2 regions of the Microbacterium sp. CIAB417 genome follow, and region 1 is predicted to be linked to the other one. Evidence: riboswitches for the same ligand, from Rfam matches in the RefSeq annotation. Region 1 holds a riboswitch; the other holds the start of a gene.
What was found. A riboswitch is a leader RNA that binds a small molecule or an ion and turns the genes downstream of it on or off. The one in region 1 is predicted to bind ZMP and ZTP.
Positions count from the first base shown of each region.

Region 2: linked by a shared signal. The riboswitch ahead of glyA (serine hydroxymethyltransferase) and the one ahead of glyA (serine hydroxymethyltransferase) in region 1 are both predicted to bind ZMP and ZTP.

Region 1 is NZ_JAHZUT010000002.1:786,896-796,896, reverse strand. It holds gene KYX17_RS10380 (amidohydrolase family protein) at 1-1,071, opposite strand, end outside; gene KYX17_RS10375 (bifunctional methylenetetrahydrofolate dehydrogenase/methenyltetrahydrofolate cyclohydrolase) at 1,220-2,104, opposite strand; gene glyA (serine hydroxymethyltransferase) at 2,243-3,517, opposite strand; ZMP/ZTP riboswitch at 3,554-3,637, opposite strand; gene KYX17_RS10365 (family 20 glycosylhydrolase) at 3,734-5,221, shown strand; gene nagA (N-acetylglucosamine-6-phosphate deacetylase) at 5,218-6,366, shown strand; gene KYX17_RS10355 (YrdB family protein) at 6,580-6,954, shown strand; gene KYX17_RS10350 (FAD-binding oxidoreductase) at 6,951-8,315, shown strand; gene nagB (glucosamine-6-phosphate deaminase) at 8,424-9,203, opposite strand; gene KYX17_RS10340 (ROK family protein) at 9,196-10,001, opposite strand, start outside.
Region 2 is NZ_JAHZUT010000006.1:217,346-227,346, forward strand. It holds gene KYX17_RS24610 (N-acetylglucosamine-6-phosphate deacetylase) at 232-1,383, opposite strand; gene KYX17_RS24615 (beta-N-acetylhexosaminidase) at 1,380-2,879, opposite strand; ZMP/ZTP riboswitch at 2,943-3,027, shown strand; gene glyA (serine hydroxymethyltransferase) at 3,060-4,334, shown strand; gene KYX17_RS24625 (bifunctional methylenetetrahydrofolate dehydrogenase/methenyltetrahydrofolate cyclohydrolase) at 4,331-5,218, shown strand; gene KYX17_RS24630 (hypothetical protein) at 5,392-5,937, opposite strand; gene KYX17_RS24635 (anaerobic C4-dicarboxylate transporter) at 6,056-7,399, shown strand; gene KYX17_RS24640 (N-formylglutamate amidohydrolase) at 7,413-8,510, opposite strand; gene KYX17_RS24645 (DUF6882 domain-containing protein) at 8,550-9,278, opposite strand; gene KYX17_RS24650 (MFS transporter) at 9,301-10,001, opposite strand, start outside.

The sequences.
Region 1 (10,001 bases):
TGCCGCCGAACCGGCCGTCGCCATCTCCAGGACGTCTCGCGCGTCGAGCTGCGGCCCCACGAGCGCCGACACCTGCAGCGCCAGCCGTGCGTCGGCCAGCAGGTGTCCGGCGTCGTTGGAGCCGCCGCCGGAGGTGCCGAGCCCCACGCGGATGCCGGCATCCCGCATCCGCGCGACGGGCGCGATGCCCCATCCCATCGGCACGTCGCAACCCGGGGCGTGCGTCGCGGTGACGCCCGCCGCGGCCAGGCGGTCGATCTCGGCGTCGGTCACATCGCAGAGGTGCGCGATCGTGACATCGGGTGCGACCCAGCCCCACTCCTCCAGGAGGTCCAGGGGCCGCCGGCCGTAGCGCTCCAGCGCGATCTGGGTGTCGACCTGCTCGTTCGCCTGCGTGCGACGGCGAAGTCCGTACTCGCGCGCGACCGCACCCAGCGCCCGGAACGTCTCCTCACCATCGGAGTGCACGCCCGCGGGCCCCACCGCGAGCTGCAGCATGCCGTCGGCGCGCACCCCGCCCGCATCCGGCGTGAGGAAGTGGGCGGCGATGGCGCGCGCGCTCGCCTCCGCCGCCTCCGGAGCGTCTCGGGCCGAGCCCCGCACGAAGACGAGCCTGGCGCCCAGCTCGGCGGCCGCATCCGCCACCGATCGGGCGATCGCGACCGTGTCGTCGACGGGATGCGGCGAGCGCGCCGGGTCCGGCCAGTTCAGCTGGTGATCCGCCACCGTCGTCACCCCGCTCAACAGCGACTCCGCGATGCCCGCGGCCGCCGTGGCCCCGGTGAGGGACGCGTCGATGCCGGCGTCGGCGTAGGCGGCCGCCATCGCCGGCAGCCAGTCCCGCATCGGCACGCCGCGGGTTGCGGGCAGCGTGCGGAAGCCGGTCTGCAGGAGATGGTGGTGCGCATTGATCAGTCCCGGCGTCACGACGCAGCCCGACACATCGAGCTGCTCGCCCATCGCCTCGGCCGGCGCGGATGCCGACACCACTCCGCCGTCGAGCACGAGGTCGCCCTCCCGCTCGGTCTGACGATCGACGAGGATGCGGCGTGCGCCGCGCAGGGTGAGCATGGCCCGATCGTCTCAGTCCGAGATCACCGGCAGGTTACCGCGGGCGCGCGTGCACAGCTCCGCCACGAACCGCTCCTGGACCGTCTCCATCCGCCGGAGCCCGCAGCATCGGCTGAGTTGCGTCGCGACTGAGCTGTGCCGTGGCGGGTCAGAGCCCCGCCGCGCGCTCCGCGGCCTCGACGACGTTCGTCAGCAGCAGGGCCACCGTCATCGGGCCCACGCCGCCGGGGTTCGGTGACACGTACCCGGCGACCTCCACGACGTCGGGGTGCACATCGCCGTAGACGATGCTCTTGCCCGTCTCCGGATGCGTCTCGCGCGTGACGCCGACATCCAGCACCGCCACCCCCGCGCGCAGGTGCTCGGCGCGCACGAGGTGCTTGACGCCGGCGGCCGCGACGACGACGTCCGCCTGCGCGAGGTGGAACGGGAGATCCGCCGTGCCGGTGTGGGTGAGGGTCACGGTCGCGTTGATGTCGCGGCGCGTCAGCAGGAGCCCGATCGAGCGGCCGATGGTGACGCCACGACCGACGACGACGACGTGCTTGCCCGCCAGGTCGTAGCCGTTGCGCTGCAGCAGCTCGATCACACCGCGCGGCGTGCACGGCAGCGGCGAGGTGATCGGCGTGTTCACGTTCAGCACCAGGCGGCCGAGGTTGGTCGGGTGCAGGCCGTCCGCATCCTTGTCGGGGTCGATCCGTTCGAGGATGCGATCCGTGTCGAGGTGCTTCGGCAGCGGCAGCTGCACGATGTAGCCGTGGCAGGTCGGGTCGGCGTTGAGCTCGTCGATCAACGCTTCGACGTCTTCCTGCGTGGCATCCGCGGGAAGCTCACGCTGGATCGAGTTCATCCCGATCGCGACGGACTGCTTGTGCTTCATTCCCACGTACAGCTGCGAGGCGGGGTCCGCCCCCACCAGCACCGTGGCGATGCCGGGAACCACTCCCCGCTCGGCGAGCGCCGCCACGCGCGCGGCGAGCTCTTCCTTGATCGCGGCCGCGGTGCGGACGCCGTCGAGTGTGATCGCGGTCATTATCGTCTCCTCTTCGAGCCCGCCCCGAACACGCGCCGGCCTGCGCGAGGAGCGCAGCGTCGCGACCGAGGGTACTCAATCACTATGCACGTAGGGATACGGATGCGGCAACACCCGGTGCTGCCGCATCCGTTCCGATCACTGCTGCAGGTCGGGGTACAGCGGGAACGCGGCGGTCAGCGCGGCGACGCGCGTGCGCAGCGCCGCGACGTCGGCGCCGGGAAGCAGCGCGAGCGCGATGATGTCGGCGACCTCGGTGAACTCGGCGTCGCCGAAACCGCGGGTCGCGAGCGCCGGCGTGCCGATGCGCAGACCCGAGGTGACCATCGGCGGACGCGGGTCGTTGGGCACCGCGTTGCGGTTGACCGTGATGTGGATCTCGTGCAGGAGGTCTTCGGCCTGCTTGCCGTCGATGGCCGCCTCGCGGAGATCGACGAGAACCAGGTGCACGTCGGTGCCGCCCGAGCGCACCGCGATGCCCGCATCCTTCACGTCCTGCTGCGCGAGCCGGTCGGCGAGGATCGCCGCGCCGCGGACCGTGCGCTCCTGGCGCTCCTTGAACTCGGGGGTCGCCGCGAGCTTGAACGCGGTCGCCTTGGCGGCGATCACGTGCATGAGCGGACCGCCCTGCTGGCCCGGGAAGACCGCGGTGTTGATCTTCTTCGCGAGATCCTCGTCGTTCGTGAGGATGAAGCCCGAGCGGGGGCCACCGATCGTCTTGTGCACGGTCGAGGAGACGACGTGCGCGTACGGAACGGGGTTCGGGTGCACACCCGCGGCGACGAGGCCGGCGAAGTGCGCCATGTCCACCCAGAGGTACGCACCGACCTCGTCGGCGATCTCGCGGAAGCGCGCGAAGTCGAGCTGGCGCGGGTACGCGGACCAGCCGGCGATGATGACCTTCGGCTTGTGCTCGACGGCGAGGCGGTGCACCTCGTCCATGTCGATGACACTGGTCTCGGGGTCGACGCCGTAGGCGACGATGTTGTAGAGCCGGCCGGAGAAGTTGATCTTCATGCCGTGCGTGAGGTGACCGCCCTGGTCGAGCGAGAGGCCCAGCAGCGTGTCGCCGGGACGGGCGATCGCGTGCAGCACCGCCGCGTTGGCGGAGGCACCGGAGTGCGGCTGCACGTTCGCGAAGCCGGCACCGAAGAGGGACTTGGCGCGGGCGATCGCGAGCTCCTCGGCGACGTCCACCTCTTCGCAGCCGCCGTAGTAGCGGCGGCCGGGGTAGCCCTCGGCGTACTTGTTGGTGAGCACGGAGCCCTGCGACTGCAGCACCGAGACGGGCACGAAGTTCTCGGACGCGATCATCTCGAGGTAGCCGCGCTGACGCTCGAGTTCGCGCTCGAGCACCTGGGCGATCTCGGGGTCGACCTCTGCGAGGGGGGCGTTGAAGTACGGGTCGGTCATGACTCTCCCTGACGACGGTTTCGGACAGATGGGTTCCGTATCGGCCCAGGCGTACGGCCGAATACCGTGTCGGTCGCTCCCCGGTGGTCATCCACCTCAACGCCAGTCGCGACGGCATCGAGCATACCGGACGTGGACGCGAGGCACACCTGAACGCCCGGCACCGCCGCGGCGAACACGTGGTGCACCGGAGGCGGGTTTGTTAAGGTTCCTTACATGTCAACCGGCCTGGTTCCGCGACCGGCGTCCGTCGCCCTCGGCGACGGCGCGTTCGCGGTCACGGAGGCGCTCTCCATCGCCGGTGAGGCGGGTGCGGTCGCTCTCCTGACCGGACGACTGCGCCGCCGCACGGGACTGTCGCCGGTCACCGCCTCGGACGGCGCCGTCCGCCTGCGCATCGACGGCGAGGGTGCGGCGGAGTCGTACCGGCTTCGGATCGATGCGGACGCGGTGGAGCTCACCGCATCCGATGCCGCCGGCCTGCAGCACGGCGTGCACACGCTGCTGCAGTTGCTGGCACCGACCCGGCAGGGTTGGGTGTGGCCGGCCGTGGTGATCGACGACGCACCGCGGTTCGTCCACCGCGGGCTGATGCTCGACGTCGCCCGGCACTTCTTCGCCGTCGACGTCGTCGAGCGCCTCCTCGATCGGATGGCGGAGCTCAAGCTCAACGTGCTGCACCTGCACCTCAGCGACGACCAGGGGTGGCGACTCGCGCTCGATTCGCGACCGCGGCTGGCCGAGCACGCCTCGGATTCGGCGGCCCTGGGCGATGCGGGCGGCTGCTACTCGCGCGCCGATTGGCAGCGGATCCTGGATGCGGCGGCCTCGCGTCACATCACGGTGATCCCCGAGTTCGACGTGCCGGGACACACGCACGCCGTGGGGCTCGCGTACCCCGAGATCGCGCACGTTCCCGTCGTCAGCGCCGAGCTGGAGGAGACGGCCGCGCAGTTCGGCGGCGGTCTGCCCGTCGCGGGGCAGGCGTACACCGGCTTCGGCGTCGGCTTCTCGTCGCTGCGCATCGGCGATGCGGAGACGAGCGCATTCCTGCGCGACGTGTTCACCGAACTGGCCGCACTGACGCCGGGACCCTTCCTGCACGTCGGCGGCGACGAGGCCCTCGGCACCTCGCGCGACGACTACGACCAGGCGCTCGCGGAGGTCACCGCGCTCGTGGCGTCGCTCGGCAAAACCTCCGTCGCCTGGCACGAAGCGGGCAGCGCCGCGCACCTCGCGGGCGGAACGATCGGGCAGTACTGGGGCTTCGTGCGCCCCGTGGACGGCACCGACGAGAAGGCCCGCGGCTTCGTCGAGCGCGGCGGAGGCCTCATCCTCTCCCCCGCCGACGCGGTGTACCTCGATATGAAGGACAGCGCCGACTGCGCCCTCGGGCTCACGTGGGCGAACGGTCCGACGCCGCTGCGCCGCGCCTACGACTGGGAGCCGAGCGAGGTCGTTCCCGGCATCCGCGAGGACCAGATCCTCGGCGTCGAGGCGGCGCTGTGGACGGAGACGATCCGCACGGAGGAGGACATCCAGCAGATGGTGTTCCCTCGCCTCGCCGCGGCCGCCGAGGTGGCGTGGTCGCCGGGTGCATCCCGGTCGTGGGAGAGCTTCCGCGAGCGTCTGGCGGATCTCGCGACCCGGTGGGATGCCGATGGGCTCGCCTACGGCCGGATCGACGGCGTGCCGTGGCGGTGAGCGTGATCGTCCACTCGGTACGGATCGTTGACGGCGGCCGCGAGACGCCGGACGGCTGGGTGCGATGGGAGGCGGGCCGCATCACGCATCGGGGCACGGGCGACGGCTGGCGCGAACACGCGAGCGACGTGCTGGTCGATGCGCGCGCCGAGGCGGGCCCCGACGCGGTGCTCACCCCCGGATTCATCGACCTGCACGGTCACGGCGGCGGCGGTCGCTCCTACGAAGACGGACCGGATGCGGTCCGCGCCGCCCGGGCACTGCACCGCGCGCACGGCACGACTCGCGCCGTCCTCTCGCTCGCCACGGCGACGCTCGGCGACCTCGTGGAGCGGCTGGAGACGATCGCGGAGCTGGCCCGCACCGATCCCGACATCCTCGGTTCCCATCTGGAGGGTCCCTTCCTCGCACCGAGTCACCGGGGGGCGCATGCCGGCGACCTGCTGCGCGCCCCCGACCCCGAGACGCTCGACAGGCTGTTGGCGGCCGGCGACGGCACGGTGCGCCAGGTGACGCTCGCGCCCGAGCTTCCCGGCGGCCTCGACGCCGTCCGGCGGATCGTCGCGGCGGGTGTCGTCGCGGCGGTCGGTCACACCGCAGCCGACGCCGCCCTCGCCGCCGAGGCGTTCGATGCGGGAGCGACGGTGCTCACCCACGCCTTCAACGCGATGCCCGGGCTCCACCACCGCTTCCCCGGACCGGTGGGGACGGCGCTCGCGGACGACCGCGTCGTGCTGGAGATCATCGCCGACGGCGTGCACCTGCATCCGGACATCGTGCGGATCGCCGCATCCGCCGCCGCGGGGCGCGTCGCGCTCGTGACCGACGCGATGGCCGCCGCCGGTGCCGCCGACGGCGCCTACCGCCTCGGCGCGCTCGATGTGGAGGTCGCGGGCGGCATCGCGCACGTGGCCGGCACCGACACGATCGCCGGTTCCACGCTGACGCAGGATGCGGCGCTGCGCGTCGCGGTGACGGCGGGGGTGGCGCTGCCCGCCGCGGTGCACGCGCTCACCCAGACGCCCGCGCGCGTGCTGGGGCTCGATCACCTCGGAGCGCTGGAGCCCGGCCGCCTCGCCGACGCGGTGCTGCTGACCGCCGACCTGCGGGTCGCCGGGGTGTGGCTGGCCGGCGAACCCGTCTGAGGCCGCCGGGCGCGCTCCCGGCCCGCCTCGCCACCGCCGAGACGGCATCTTGATCACGAGATCACGGTGTTTACCCGTGATCTCGTGCCCAAAGTGGGCCCACGCAGCCGGCGGCTCCGCGCCCGCGCGGCGGGCGTGAAGGGGCTGTGGGGACAGTCTCGTGGGCGAAGTGCCGGGAAGGGCTCGCGCTGGGCGCCCGCGTAGAATGGCGGAGTGAGCACCCCTTCGTCCGCGCCTCTGCCCGCCGGCACGCGCCCCGCACTGTCCGCCCTCGACGTGGTGGCGTTCCTGTGCGAGATCGGCGGCATCGTCGCCCTGGCGATCTGGGGCTTCGCGACGTGGGCATTCCCCTGGAACCTCGTGGTGGGCATCCTCACCCCGGCCGCAGCCATCGTGCTGTGGGCACTGTTCGTCTCCCCCCGTGCGGTGTTCGCGGTGCACCCCTTCGTGCGCGCGGTCGCGGAGCTGCTCGTCTACGCCGCCGCGACTGCCGCCCTGTGGTCGCTCGGCCTCACCTGGATCGGCATCGCGTACGCGGTCGTCGCGGTCACGGTGGGCCTGGTCGTCGGACGCCGCCGCTTCGCATGACCGCATCGGTCGTCGGCCTGCTGCGCGAGGCGCTCGGCGACCGGGTCGACACGACAGAGGCCGCCCTCGAGGCGGTCCGCGCCGACAAGTCCGGGCACGCCGCCCGAGGCCACGCCCTCGCCGTCGTTCATGCCGAGAACGTCGAGGACGTCCAGGCCGTGCTGCGCATCGCACACGCCACCGGCACCCCGGTCGTGCCGCGCGGTGCCGGTACCGGCCTCGCGGGCGGCGCGAATGCGGGCGACGGCCGGATCGCCCTGTCGCTTGCTCGGATGAACCGCATCCTCGAGGTCCGTCCCGATGACCTCCTCGCCGTCGTGGAGCCGGGCATCGTCAACGCCGACCTCAACGCCGAGCTCGCCCGCCAGGGGGCGTGGTGGGCGCCCGACCCCGCGAGCCGCGCGATCTCGACCGTGGGCGGCAACATCGCGACCGGTGCGGGCGGGCTGCTGTGCGCCAAGTACGGCGTCGTGCGCGATGCGGTCCTCGGCGTCGATGTCGTCCTCGCGGACGGCGAGCTCGTGCGCCTCGGCCATCGCAGCGTGAAGGGCGTCACCGGCCTCGATCTGACCTCGCTCATGATCGGGTCCGAGGGAACGCTCGGCGTCGTCGTGGGCGCCACGCTCAAGCTGCGACGCCTGGTCGCCGGGCAGACGCACACGCTCACCGCATCCTTCGCCGACGTGCGCGCCGCAGCCGCGGGCGCAGCCGCCGTCACCGCCTCGGGCGTGCAGCCGGCGATCATGGAGCTCATGGATGCGGCGAGCCTCGCCGCCGTGCACGCGCTCCTCTCCCTCCCCGCCCCCACCGGCCGCGAGAGCCTGCTCACCGTGCAGACCGACGGCCCCACAGCGGCCGACGACGCCGCGCAGATCGCACAGGTGCTCGAGGGCGCGGCCGGCCGGGTGCGCCTGGCCGCGGACGAGGCGGAGGGCGAGGCGCTGCTGCAGATGCGGCGATCGCTGCATCCGGCCATGGAGCGCCTCGGCACGACGCTCATCGAGGATGTCTCCGTGCCGCGATCCGCGCTGCCGGCGATGTTCGACGAGATCGTGCGGATCGAGCGCGACTACGGACTCACGATTCCCACGGTGGCGCACGCGGGCGACGGGAACCTCCACCCCAACTTCGTCTTCCAGGGCCCGGAGGTGCCGGACGTCGTCTGGCGCGCGGCCGACGACCTGTTCCGTTCCGCGCTGCGGCTCGGCGGCACACTCACCGGCGAGCACGGGATCGGTGTGCTCAAGCGACGATGGCTGCGCGACGAGCTCGGCGCACGCCAGTGGGAGCTGCAGCGCGACATCAAGCGGGTCTTCGATCCCACCGGCATCCTGAATCCCGGCGTCGTCTTCGCCGACTGAGGCGGCCATGTCCCACGTGCCGCAACTTTGACCCCGGTTCTCTGCGGCAAGTGGGACATGCGATGCGGCACGTGGGACATGCGATGCCGGAAGTGGGACACCGAGCGGTCAGAGTCCCTGCCAGTCGGGCTTTCCCTCCCAGCTAGCGCGGTAGTAGTCCGCCAGGCGCAGACGGGATGCGGCGGCCTCGTCCACGACGACGGTGACGTGCGGATGCAGCTGGACCGCCGACCCCGGGACCATCGCCGTGACCGGGCCCTCGAGAGCCCCGGCGACCGCATCCGCCTTCTCCTGCCCGAAGGCGAGGAGCACGAGGTGCCGAGCCTCGAGGATCGTGCCGAGACCCTGCGTGATGCAGTGACGCGGCACCTCGGAGGCATCGGCGAAGAACCGGGCGTTGTCCTCGCGGGTCTGCGCGGTCAGGGTCTTCACGCGCGTGCGCGACGCGAACGACGAGCCGGGTTCGTTGAACCCGATGTGCCCGTCGGTGCCGATCCCCAGGATCTGCAGGTCCACACCGCCGGCGTCACGGATCGCACGCTCGTACTCCTCGCCCGCCGTGGCGATCCCCGCCTGGCGGCCGTCCGGCACGCGGATGCGGGCGGGGTCCAGCCCCAGCGGCTCGACCACCTCGCGCGCGATCACCGAGTGGTAGCTCTCGGGATGCGAGGGATCCAGACCCACATACTCGTCGAGCGCGAAGCCGCGCACCCGCGCCACATCGAGATCCCCGATGCGCTCGCGCAGCGCCTCGTACACCGGCAGCGGCGTGGAGCCCGTGGCCAGTCCCAGAACGGCGTCCTCCCGCATCCGGATCAGCCGCACGATCTCGTCGGCGACGATCGCGCCGCCCTCCTGCTTCGACGCGACGATGACGACTTCAGCCACGTGCGCTCACCTCCTGCTCGATTGCTGTTCCTCCGACGATGGCCGCTCCGACCGCCGCTGCCGGCGAACCGGCCGGTAGCACCCGCATCCGATCCGCCAAAGCGAGCGAACGCAGGAACGGGGATGCGGCGGCGCTGCGCTCCAGCTCGATGCGGACCTCCGGGAGCATCCGGTCGCCGAGCGCGGTGAGGCCTCCGCCGAGGACGACCCGTTCCACGTCGGCCGTCAGCACGAGGATGCGCACGGCCGCAGCGACCGCGCGGGCGAGATCGCGGCGGATGACGGCGGCGAGCGGATCGCCCGCGTCCGCGGCGTCGAAGACGTCGCGCACCGGGAGGGCGGCGGGGCGTCCCCATCGGTCGGCGATCGCAGCTCCTCCGGCGAGCGCCTCGATGCATCCGCGACCGCCGCAGCGGCAGAGCGGGCCCTCGGGATCGATGCTGATGTGCCCGACCTCCCCGGCCGACCCTCCGGCGCCGCGCCAGAGCGCACCGCCGAGCACGATGCCGGCCGCGACGCCGGTGCCGAGGTTCAGGAACGCCAGGCTCGCCCCGGGCGGCTCCAGCGCCGCGGCTCCGAGCGCCGCCGCCTTGACGTCGTTCTCGACGTGCACGGGCAGCCCCAGCCGGGGAGCGACAGCGGCGGCGACGTCGAGATCCGCCACGCCGAGGTTGAGAGCGTGGGTCACACGCCCCGACCCCGAACGCACCTGACCCGGCATCCCGATCCCGACCGACGAAAACTGCGCGGCGTCGATGCCCGGCAGGGTGCCGAGGGCGGCGACGGCGTCGGCGACGG
Region 2 (10,001 bases), on a different contig from region 1:
TGGATCGGTCAGGACGCCGTCTCATCAACCAGAGCATGCTGTCGGATCCCCACCGGGGGGCGGAGATCCGGCGGCACCGGTGCACGGGGCAACCGCGCCGGTACAGGCGGGCTCGGGATCCTCGGGGGAGGAGTTCCCGAGCCGCCTGCTCGTTCCGGAGGGACTGGGGCCGCCGCTGACTGGGGTGCGGCGGCCTCCCCTCGACCCCCGCGATCCGGCACGCGTCGTGCATCACGCAGCGGCCCGGCCGCCGACCCACACGCGGTGTACGCGCAGCTGCGCGTCCAGGAGCACGGCGTCGCCCAGCATCCCTGTGTCGAGTCGTCCCACGCGGTCGCCGGCGCCGATCGCTGCGGCCGGAGTCTCGGTCAGCGCACGGATCGCGGCGGCGAGCGGAACACCGGCCTGCACGGCGCGCTGCAGAGCGACGTCCTGGGTGAGGGTCGAACCGGCGATCGAGCCGGTGTCGTCGGTGCGCGCGACCCCGTCCGAGACCGTCACCTTGACGGCGCCGAGGTCGTAGTGCCCGTCGGCGCTGCCGGCGGCGGCCATGGCGTCGGTGACCAGCGCGACCCGGTCGGGCGCGGCGTCGAACACGAGCTTGATCACGTGGGGATCGAGGTGGACGTTGTCCGCGATGGCCTCGAGCACGACGCGACGATCGGCCGCTGCCGCGAGCACGGGACCCGGGGCGCGATGGTGGATGCCGCGCATGGCGTTGAACGCGTGCGTGAGGATCGTGGCCCCCGCATCGAAGGCGGCCGCTGCCATGGCGGCATCCGCGTCAGTGTGCCCGACCGCGGCGGCGGCGCCCGCCGCGACCACCGACCGGATCGCGTCGATTCCCCCGGGGAGTTCGGGGGCGATCGTGACCTGGCGCACCGTTCCGCGGCCGGCATCGAGCAGCCGCTGCACGTCGGCGGCGATCGGCGCCCGCAGCAGCGACGGCTCGTGGGCTCCCTGATGCCCGGGATCCAGGAAGGGGCCTTCGAGGTGCGAACCGAGGATCTCGGGATCCGCCTCGGTGAGGTCGGCGATCTCGGAAGCGCGGCGAGCGAGGTCGTCCAGCGAGGCCGTCACGAGCGACAGCACGGCGCGCGTGGTGCCGTGCGCGCGGTGCAGGGCACGGGCGGTACGGATCGCCTCGACGCCCTCGTCGTACGACGCACCCGCGCCCCCGTGGCCGTGGATGTCGATGAACCCGGGAGACAGGATCGCCCCGGGACCGGCGATCTGCGTCGCGTCGACGACGACCTCGGCATCCGTCCACGACGAACCCGTGCCGGTCGCGGAGACGAGACCGTCGTCGAAGCGCACCCAGGCGTCCGCGACGTCGGACCCGGAGGAGACCAGTCGGGCGGAATGGATCACGGTGGCGGTCATCGCGGGCTCCAGTCGATCTCGGAGGGGCGATGCCCTCCCCAGCCCTCCGCGTCCCACACGGCGCCGAGCCCACCTACGCGGTCGCGGAACGACGCCCAGTCCTTGGCGGATGCCGGAGACCATCCGATCTCAGCAAGCGCCGCCGCCCGCGGGAAGAACAGCTGATCGATGTCCGCGAGCGACGGGATCGTCTCGGACCACAGCGGTCCCTCGACACCCAGGATCGCCTCGGCATCGAGTCCGGGGACGATCTCCTCCGGCTCCCAGGAGTAGGCGCTCTCGAGGTCGATGATCGCCGCCCAGGTGAGTCCCAGCGGGAAGTCCGCGGTGTACTTCATGTCCAGATATGCGCGGGTGGACGGCGACAGGATGACGCGGCCGCCGCGCTCGGCGAACCGGCGGGTGTGCTCGGCGTGCTCCGCGGTGGGCGTGCTGCTTCCCCAGAACTGGCCGACGGTGCCCTCGGCGACCTGCGCGGATCCCGCCTCGTGCCAGGCCACCGGCGTCTTCCCGAGCTCGGCGGTGAGGGCCGTGACGCGTTCGATGAATGCGTCGAAATCGGCTGCGGGCGTGCCCAGGCACTCGTCTCCGCCGACGTGCAGGTACGGGCCGGGGGCGATCTCCGCCACTTCCGAGAGCACGTCGCGCAGGAACTCCCAGGTCGCGTCCTCGTGGATGCGCACGGAGGAGTGTCCGACTCCCCAGCCGAGGTAGGGCTCACCGGCCACGGGGAGCGGCTGGCCCAGGGACTCGGACTGCGCCAGGAGCATGTCGTTCATGACCGGAGCCTCGACGACATCCGGGTAGGCCAGACCGATCGCGTGCGTGTGCCCTGGGAGGTCGATCTCCGGGACCACGACCATGTGGTGGGCGGCCGCGTATCCGACGATCTCGCGGAAGTCGTCCTTGGTGTAGAAGCCGCCAGGGCGACCGAGCGTGGAGGTCCCCGCAGCCTTCTCCGTCAGCAGCGGGCGGCTGTCGATGTGCAGGCGCCAGCCTTGATCGTCGGTGAGGTGCAGGTGCAGGTGGTTGAACTTCAGCGATGACGCGCGGTCGATGAACGCCTTGACGGTCGCGACGTCGAAGAACGTCCTGGCGACGTCGAGCATGACGCCCCGGTACGCGTAGCGCGGGGCGTCGACGATAGAGGCGCGTGCGATCGACCAGACGCCGTCCTTCACGCGCAGCAGCTGACGAAGGGTCTGGACGCCGTAGAACAGCCCGGCATCCGATCCGGTGATCTCGACGCGGGCGCCGATCTCGAGGCGGTACGACTCGCCGTCGTCGTCGGTGCGGCGGAGGACGAGGTCGCCGTCGGACGGCGGGTCCGTGACGACATCCGGCCGCAGGCCGGTGCGCGCGGCGAGCACATCGGAGAGGACGGATGCCGCGGCATCCGCGCCGTCGACGATGACGATGCGCGTGGCGGGGGAGAGCACGAGCGTTCCGGAGCCCTCGGTCACGGACGCGGGCTGGGGGACAAGAGTAAGGACCATGAACAAAACGTACCGGTGACCGTGACGACATCCAAGCATCCGGACCGATCCGATCCGCTATGCTCGAGACGTCGCGACTGGCGTCTGGGTGGGGTACCACCGGGGAGCGACTTCTCATGGAAATCGACCGCGCGCCTGGGCCGATAGGAAATCCCTTCCGCCGTGAGATCAGGAGCAGCCATGACCGACCCGTACTTCAACGCCCCGCTGTCCGAAGTCGACCCGGAGATCGCCGAGGTCCTCGAGCGGGAGCTGAACCGCCAGCGCGGTTATCTCGAGATGATCGCTTCCGAGAACTTCGTCCCCGTCTCGGTCCTGCAGTCGCAGGGGTCCGTGCTCACGAACAAGTACGCCGAGGGCTACCCCGGGCGCCGCTACTACGGCGGCTGCGAAGAGGTGGACGTCGCGGAGGAACTCGCGATCCAGCGCGCGAAGGATCTGTTCGGCGCCGAGTTCGCCAACGTCCAGCCGCACTCCGGCGCCACGGCCAACGCCGCCGTGCTGCACGCGATCGCCCGCCCTGGCGACACGCTTCTCGGCCTCTCGCTCGACCACGGCGGTCATCTCACGCACGGCATGAAGATCAACTTCTCCGGGCGGCTGTACGACATCGTCGCCTACGGCGTCGACCCTGAGACCTCGCTCGTGGACATGGACGAGGTGCGGCGCCTCGCCCTCGAGCACAAGCCGAAGGTCATCATCGCCGGCTGGTCGGCGTACCCGCGTCAGCTCGACTTCGCGGCCTTCCGCGAGATCGCCGACGAGGTGGGCGCGTACCTGTGGGTCGACATGGCGCACTTCGCCGGTCTGGTCGCCGCGGGCGTGCACCCCTCGCCCGTGCCGCACGCGCACGTCGTGTCCTCCACGGTGCACAAGACGATCGGCGGCCCGCGCTCCGGTTTCATCCTCACCAACGACGCCGACCTGGCCAAGAAGATCAACTCCGCGGTGTTCCCGGGTCAGCAGGGCGGACCGCTCATGCACGTGATCGCGGCGAAGGCCACGGCGTTCAAGATCGCCGGCACGCCGGAGTTCCGCGAGCGTCAGGAGCGCACGGTCCGCGGCGCCGCCCTCCTCGCCGAGCGTCTCGGCCGCCAGGACGTGCAGGACGCCGGCATCCGGGTCCGCTCCGGCGGCACCGACGTGCATCTCGTCCTCGTCGACCTGCGCGATGCCGAGATCGACGGCAAGCAGGCCGAGGACCTGCTGCACGACATCCACATCACCGTCAACCGGAATGCGGTCCCGAACGATCCGCGTCCGCCGATGGTGACGTCGGGCCTGCGCATCGGCACGCCGGCGCTCGCCACGCGCGGATTCGGGGACGCCGAGTTCACCGAGGTCGCGGACATCATCGCGCTCGCGCTGCTGCCCGGTGCCGACGTGGCCGCACTGAAGGCGCGCGTCGACGCGCTCGCTGCGGCCTTCCCGCTCTACCCGGGGCTGACCCAGTGACCGCTGTCGTCCTGGACGGCAAGGCCGCCTCGGCCGAGATCAAGGCGGAGCTCGCGGAGCGCGTCGCGGCGCTGCGCGCTCGGGGCGTGATCCCCGGCATCGCCACGGTGCTCGTGGGGGCGGATCCGGCGTCCCAGTTGTACGTCGGGATGAAGCACCGGCAGTCCGAGGCGATCGGGATGAACTCGATCCAGCGCGAACTGCCGGCCGACGCCACGCAGGAACAGGTCGAGGCGCTGATCGACGAACTCAACGCCGATCCGTCCTGCCACGGCTACATCGTGCAACTGCCGCTGCCGAAGCACCTGGACACCGACGCGATCCTGGAGCGCATCGACCCGGCCAAGGACGCCGACGGGCTGCACCCGACGAACCTCGGGCGTCTGGTGCTCAATGTCAACGCCCCGATCACCACGCCCCTGCCGTGCACTCCGCGCGGGGTGATCGAGCTGCTGCTGCGCAACGACTACGACCTCAAGGGCAAGCACGTCGTCGTCGTGGGGCGCGGAGTGACGATCGGACGTCCGATGGGACTGCTGCTGACGCGTCGCGACATCAACGCCACCGTGACGCAGGTGCACACGGGGACGCCGGACATGTCGCCCTACCTGCGTCAGGCGGACGTGATCGTCGCGGGCGCGGGGGTGAAGCACCTCATCCGCGCCCACGACGTCAAGCCGGGCGCCGCCGTCCTGGACGTGGGCGTCACGCGCGAGACGGATGCCGAGACCGGCAAGACCCGCGTCCATGGGGATGTGCATCCGGACGTGGCCGAGGTCGCAGGCTTCCTGTCTCCGAACCCGGGCGGCGTCGGCCCCATGACCGTCGCGCTTCTCATGACGAACGTCGTGGAGGCCGCGGAGCGTCTCACCTTCGATCGTTGAGCCGCGGTTCGACTCGCATCGCTCGCTCCGCGCAGGTCTCCGTGAGCCGAAAGGCGGTCGTCGTCGATCATCAGTGACCGCGTTTCGACTCCTCGCTCCGCTCGTCGCTCAACGAGCGAGGTGGGTTTCGGCGTGTGAGGCCGGCGAGTCCGGGCCGGCGTTTCGAGTCCGGGCTAGAGCTCGTCGAGCATCCGGCGCTGCTCGGGGGTGAGCCCGTCCTCGGCCTCGCGGCGGGCCTCCGGCGTCGTCTGCGTCGGTGCCGGAGGCGCAGCGGTCTCCGAGGTGCTCCGGCGTCCGCCGGTGACCCGGTCGTACACCTCGCCGGCTTTGCGGTGCAGGCTGTCGTCGATGCGGTCGTAGATCACCCAGCCGAGGAGTAGCAGCAGGGGCGGCAGCACGTACCCCCAGAAGAAGCCGGCGATGCTGACTCCGCTCAGCCACACGGTGAGCGCCCAGACGATGAGCTCGACGAGATAGACGAGCACGTACTGCACGGTCTTCTCGCCCGCCCTGGTGCGATCCGCGGCCGACTTCGCGGTCGCCCTGCGGAACAGCGAACGCAGCGCAGGTTTGATGAACAGGGCGCCGAGGGTGAGGATCACGGCCGCCCAGAGCGCGTTCCAGCCGACCGCGACCGTCGGCAGGAGCAGTCCGATGATGAGCAGGACAGCGATGTTGAAGACATAGAGCGCGCCGAAGCGGATGATGCCGTTCCTCATATGCTCAGGTTCGCATACTTCCTGCGCAGGCGGAACGGGTGTGCCGCCGGGATGATGGCGCCGAGGCCCGCCGACCGATATCCTGACGCCGGATTCGCCGCGACCGGAGGGGGCGTCCATGGAGATCGCGCTGTTCATCCTGCAACTGCTCGTCGTTCTCGGGTGCATCGTCATGGGGACGCGCTCCAGCGGCGTCGGCCTCGGCCTGTGGGGCGGCGCAGGCGTGGCGATCCTCGTCTTCGTCTTCCAGCTCTCACCGGGATCGCCGCCGGTCGACGCCTTGCTCATCGTCCTGTCGGTCGTGCTCGCCGCCTCGATGATGCAGGTCGCGGGCGGCATCGACTGGATGGTCTCGGTCGCAGCCAGGCTCATCGCACGCAGTCCGAAGCAGATCACGCTCGTGGCCCCGCTGGTCTCCTTCCTTTTCGCCGCGGGTGCGGGGACGTCGAACATCCTCTATCCGCTTCTTCCCGTCATCCAGGACCTCTCCTACCGCAACGGCATCCGGCCGTCCCGTCCGCTGTCCCTCTCCGTGGTCGCGACCGGAGTCGCGCTCGCCTGCAGCCCGGTGTCGGCGGCCATGGCCGCCATGGTCACGCTCACCGATGTGCCGCCGTGGGACTTCGAGCTGATCGACATCCTCAAGGTGACGATCCCCGCCGCTGTGGTCGGCATCGTGCTCAGCTCGCTGGTCGTGAACCGCCTCGGCAAGGACCTCGCGGACGACCCGGAGGTGCAGGCGAAGATCGCCAGCGGAGAGCTGGCACCGCCGCGACAGGGGGCGGCGGAGGTGAAGGCGGACGTCACCGTGACCTCCGCCGGGCGCAACGCGGCGCTGATCTTCCTCACCGGTGTCCTCGCGATCGTTGTGTTCGGGCTGTTCAAGGGGATCCGCCCGTTGGACGCGGACGGAGACCCGGTCGGCATGACTCCCATCATCGAGATCATCATGTTCCTCGTGGGAACGGTGATCCTGATCGTGTCCCGGCCCAAGGTCGCCGAAGTCCCGGCGGCGACCGTGTTCCGCGCCGGAATGGTGTCCGCGATCGCCCTGTTCGGTCTCGCCTGGCTCACCGACACCTTCCTCGCGGCGCACGCGGACCTCATCTCGGAGAGCATCGGTGCGCTCGTCGGCGCCGCACCGTGGATCTTCGCTCTGGGCGTCTTCCTCGTGTGCGTGCTCACGACGAGCCAGTCGACCGCGACCAGGACGATCGTGCCGATCGGCCTGGCAGCGGGCATCCCGCTCGGCCTGCTCAGCGGCATGTGGGCCGGTGCGTTCGCGGGCATCTACCTGCTGCCGACCAACGGATCGCAGATCGCGGCGGCGAACTTCGACACCTCGGGGACGACGAAGCTGGGCACGAAGCTCGTCGACCATTCGTTCTTCCTGCCGACTCTGATCCTCGCCGTCACGACGATCGGAGCGGGTGCGCTGTTCGGCGCGCTGTGGGGAGGGTGAGCGGCGGGGTCGTTCAGGACACTCCGCGCTGTCGATAGAGATCCCAGGCGCGGCGGCATGCCGCAGCGACCTCGTCGACGTGCGCCGCGTCCTCGGAGATCCATTCCGTGCCCGGTCGGTGCAGCTCGGCCACGGCGGCGTCTCCGAGCAGGTACTCCCTCAGGAACTCCGCCTGGACCGCATCGAACCGACCTCCGGCCGCAGGGTCCTCCGCGGCGACGGCGCGGAAGCGGGCGCCGGCCGCGAGGATCTCCTGGCTGCCGAGATACGGCCTGTTGAGCGCCACGTCAGCGGCCGAGTCGACGCGGAAGGCGGTGCGATGAGCCTCGGCGAGGGCGCGCAGGCGGGACGGGCCCATGGTCGGCGGGTCCGCGGGGTCCCGTTCCTCGCCGGCGTCGTCTCCGCGGTTCGACAGCGCCACGACCCGCGGCAGTCGATCCTTCTCGTCACGGGGGACGTCCACGGCGCCGTCCTTCGTCGTCGTGGTGTTCATCGTGTCGTGGAACGACAGGCGCGTGAATCGCCCGCCCCTGGTCCGTCGATCCTCGATGAAGCGCTCGGTCAGGTCGTCGCGGATGCGCTCGTAGACGCCCAGCCCGCGTTCGGCGACCTCGACGAACGTGTCGACGAGCGCCTTCAGCTCGGTGGGGGTCTCCGGAACTTCGAGAATCGGGAAGAAGGAGAAGGTCACGGGGCGGATCGCGTCAACGCCGGTCAGGTCGACGCGCTGCCAGGGGCCGGCAGCGCGCGTGCGCTCGATCGCCTCCCTCAGGTCTGCCGCGATGTCGGACGGCTTGGCGCGGTTGGGGTCGCGCACGAGGCGCGGATGGGGGTTGAGGACCGCGACCACCCGGGGGTCTGTCGAGGCCCAGCGCCGGACGATCGCATCGGTCGCGACGTCCGTGAAGTCGTACTGCAGTCGCCGTGTCAGCGCGGGGGAGAGGAAGCCCGCGATCTCCGCGGGGATCGCCGCGCCGGCGTGCGGGCAGCTGATGAGGACGTCCGCCTCGCGGATCGCGTCGTCGAGCGTGCGTCCGCCGGCGTCGGCGTAGACGACGATCTCGGACTCGGTGAACGTCTTGCCAGCGGGAAGGAGATCCAGAGCGGCCATGCGCTCATGCTAGCGACGCGCGATCCGGAACGAACGGACTCAGGCGGCCGCGCCGTCCACAGAGCCCTCGATTCCGGTGATGCGGGCCTGTTCGTCGAAGCGGAAGGTCGCAGACCCGGACGCATCGCTGACGACCGCCCCGGAGAACGCCTCATCGGTCCATTCCAGGTTCCAGCCGGCCAGTCGCGCCGCGTCCCACACCGAGGAACGCGCGTCGGGCAGCGAGAGGGTCGAGAGCAGACGAGGAGCGGCGACGACGGCATCCGCGACGGTGAGCGCGTTCAGGGGTGCGTCGAGCAGGAAGACGGCTCGCGTCCCGCCGCCCACCGGTGCCGAATAGTAGGGAGAGCGGCCCGTGATCTCGACCGCGACCGAGCCGATCACGTGCGTCGCCTGGGCGATCCAGGCGTCGAGGTCGTCCCCGGCATCCTCCGGGAAGGGCAGCTCCACCTCGGTGAGCTCGGCGATGCCGTACTGCTGGCCGTACTCGCGCAGCTGGGCGGCGACGCCCTGAGCGTCGCCCTGGGGGTGCGCCCAGGCCCACAGCAGGGAACGCGGGCCGGGGGCGAGGGTCGCGATCAGGTGCGGGCGGGTCACGAGCTGTCGGGCCGGATCGTCGTTCGCCGTGAACGTCAGGGTGCCCGCGTTGAGATCGGCATCCCAGCGGTGCTCGCCGAGAGCGTCGGTAGCGCTGACGAGCGCGTCCTGGCGGAGGGCGGTGAACAGGGCGGCGCGGTCGGCGAGAGGCTGGAGTGCGGCGAAGCTCATGGCACCAGTCTGGCCTGGATGTCTATGAATCCGCCAGTTCCTCGGCCGTCGTCCGGGTCCGGCCCATCCGCCACACGCTCGGCACGACCAGGGTGGCCAGAGCGACGACCGCGTACACGACGGCGGATGCCACCAGCACGGTCGTCACGTCCGCATGCGTGATCAGCCAGCCGTAGACGAGCGTGCCGATGGGGATCGCCACGAAGCTGCCGAGCATGTCGTAGCTTGAGACGCGGGACAGCCGATCGACGGGGACGTTCTCCATCATGGCGACATTCCAGCCCGTGCTGAACACCTCCATGCCCGCCCCGGCGAGGAAGGCGGCGATCGCGAGCAGAACGGCTGCCGGATGCACACCGAGCATCGTGAGCGGGATGGCGAACGTCGCCATGCCGAGCATGCCGAAGCGCAGGGGGCGCTTCAGCGGCACCCACAGGAGCACGAGCGTCATGAGCAGCACGCCGACGCCCTCGGCGCTCACGACCCAGCCCCAGCCCGTGATGCCCAGGCGCTCGTCGTTCTTGGCGATGTAGGGGCCGGCGACGCTCCACGCGCCCACGTGGATCGCGTTCATGACCATGAAGGCGAGAACGATCGCCCAGAGCCAGGTCCGGCTCCAGAACTCGCTCCACCCGACGCGGAGGTCGCGGAACAGCGTCGCGCCGCCGGACGCGGCGGGCGGCGGCAGTCTGACCAGCGCGAGCACCGGGATCGCGACGATCC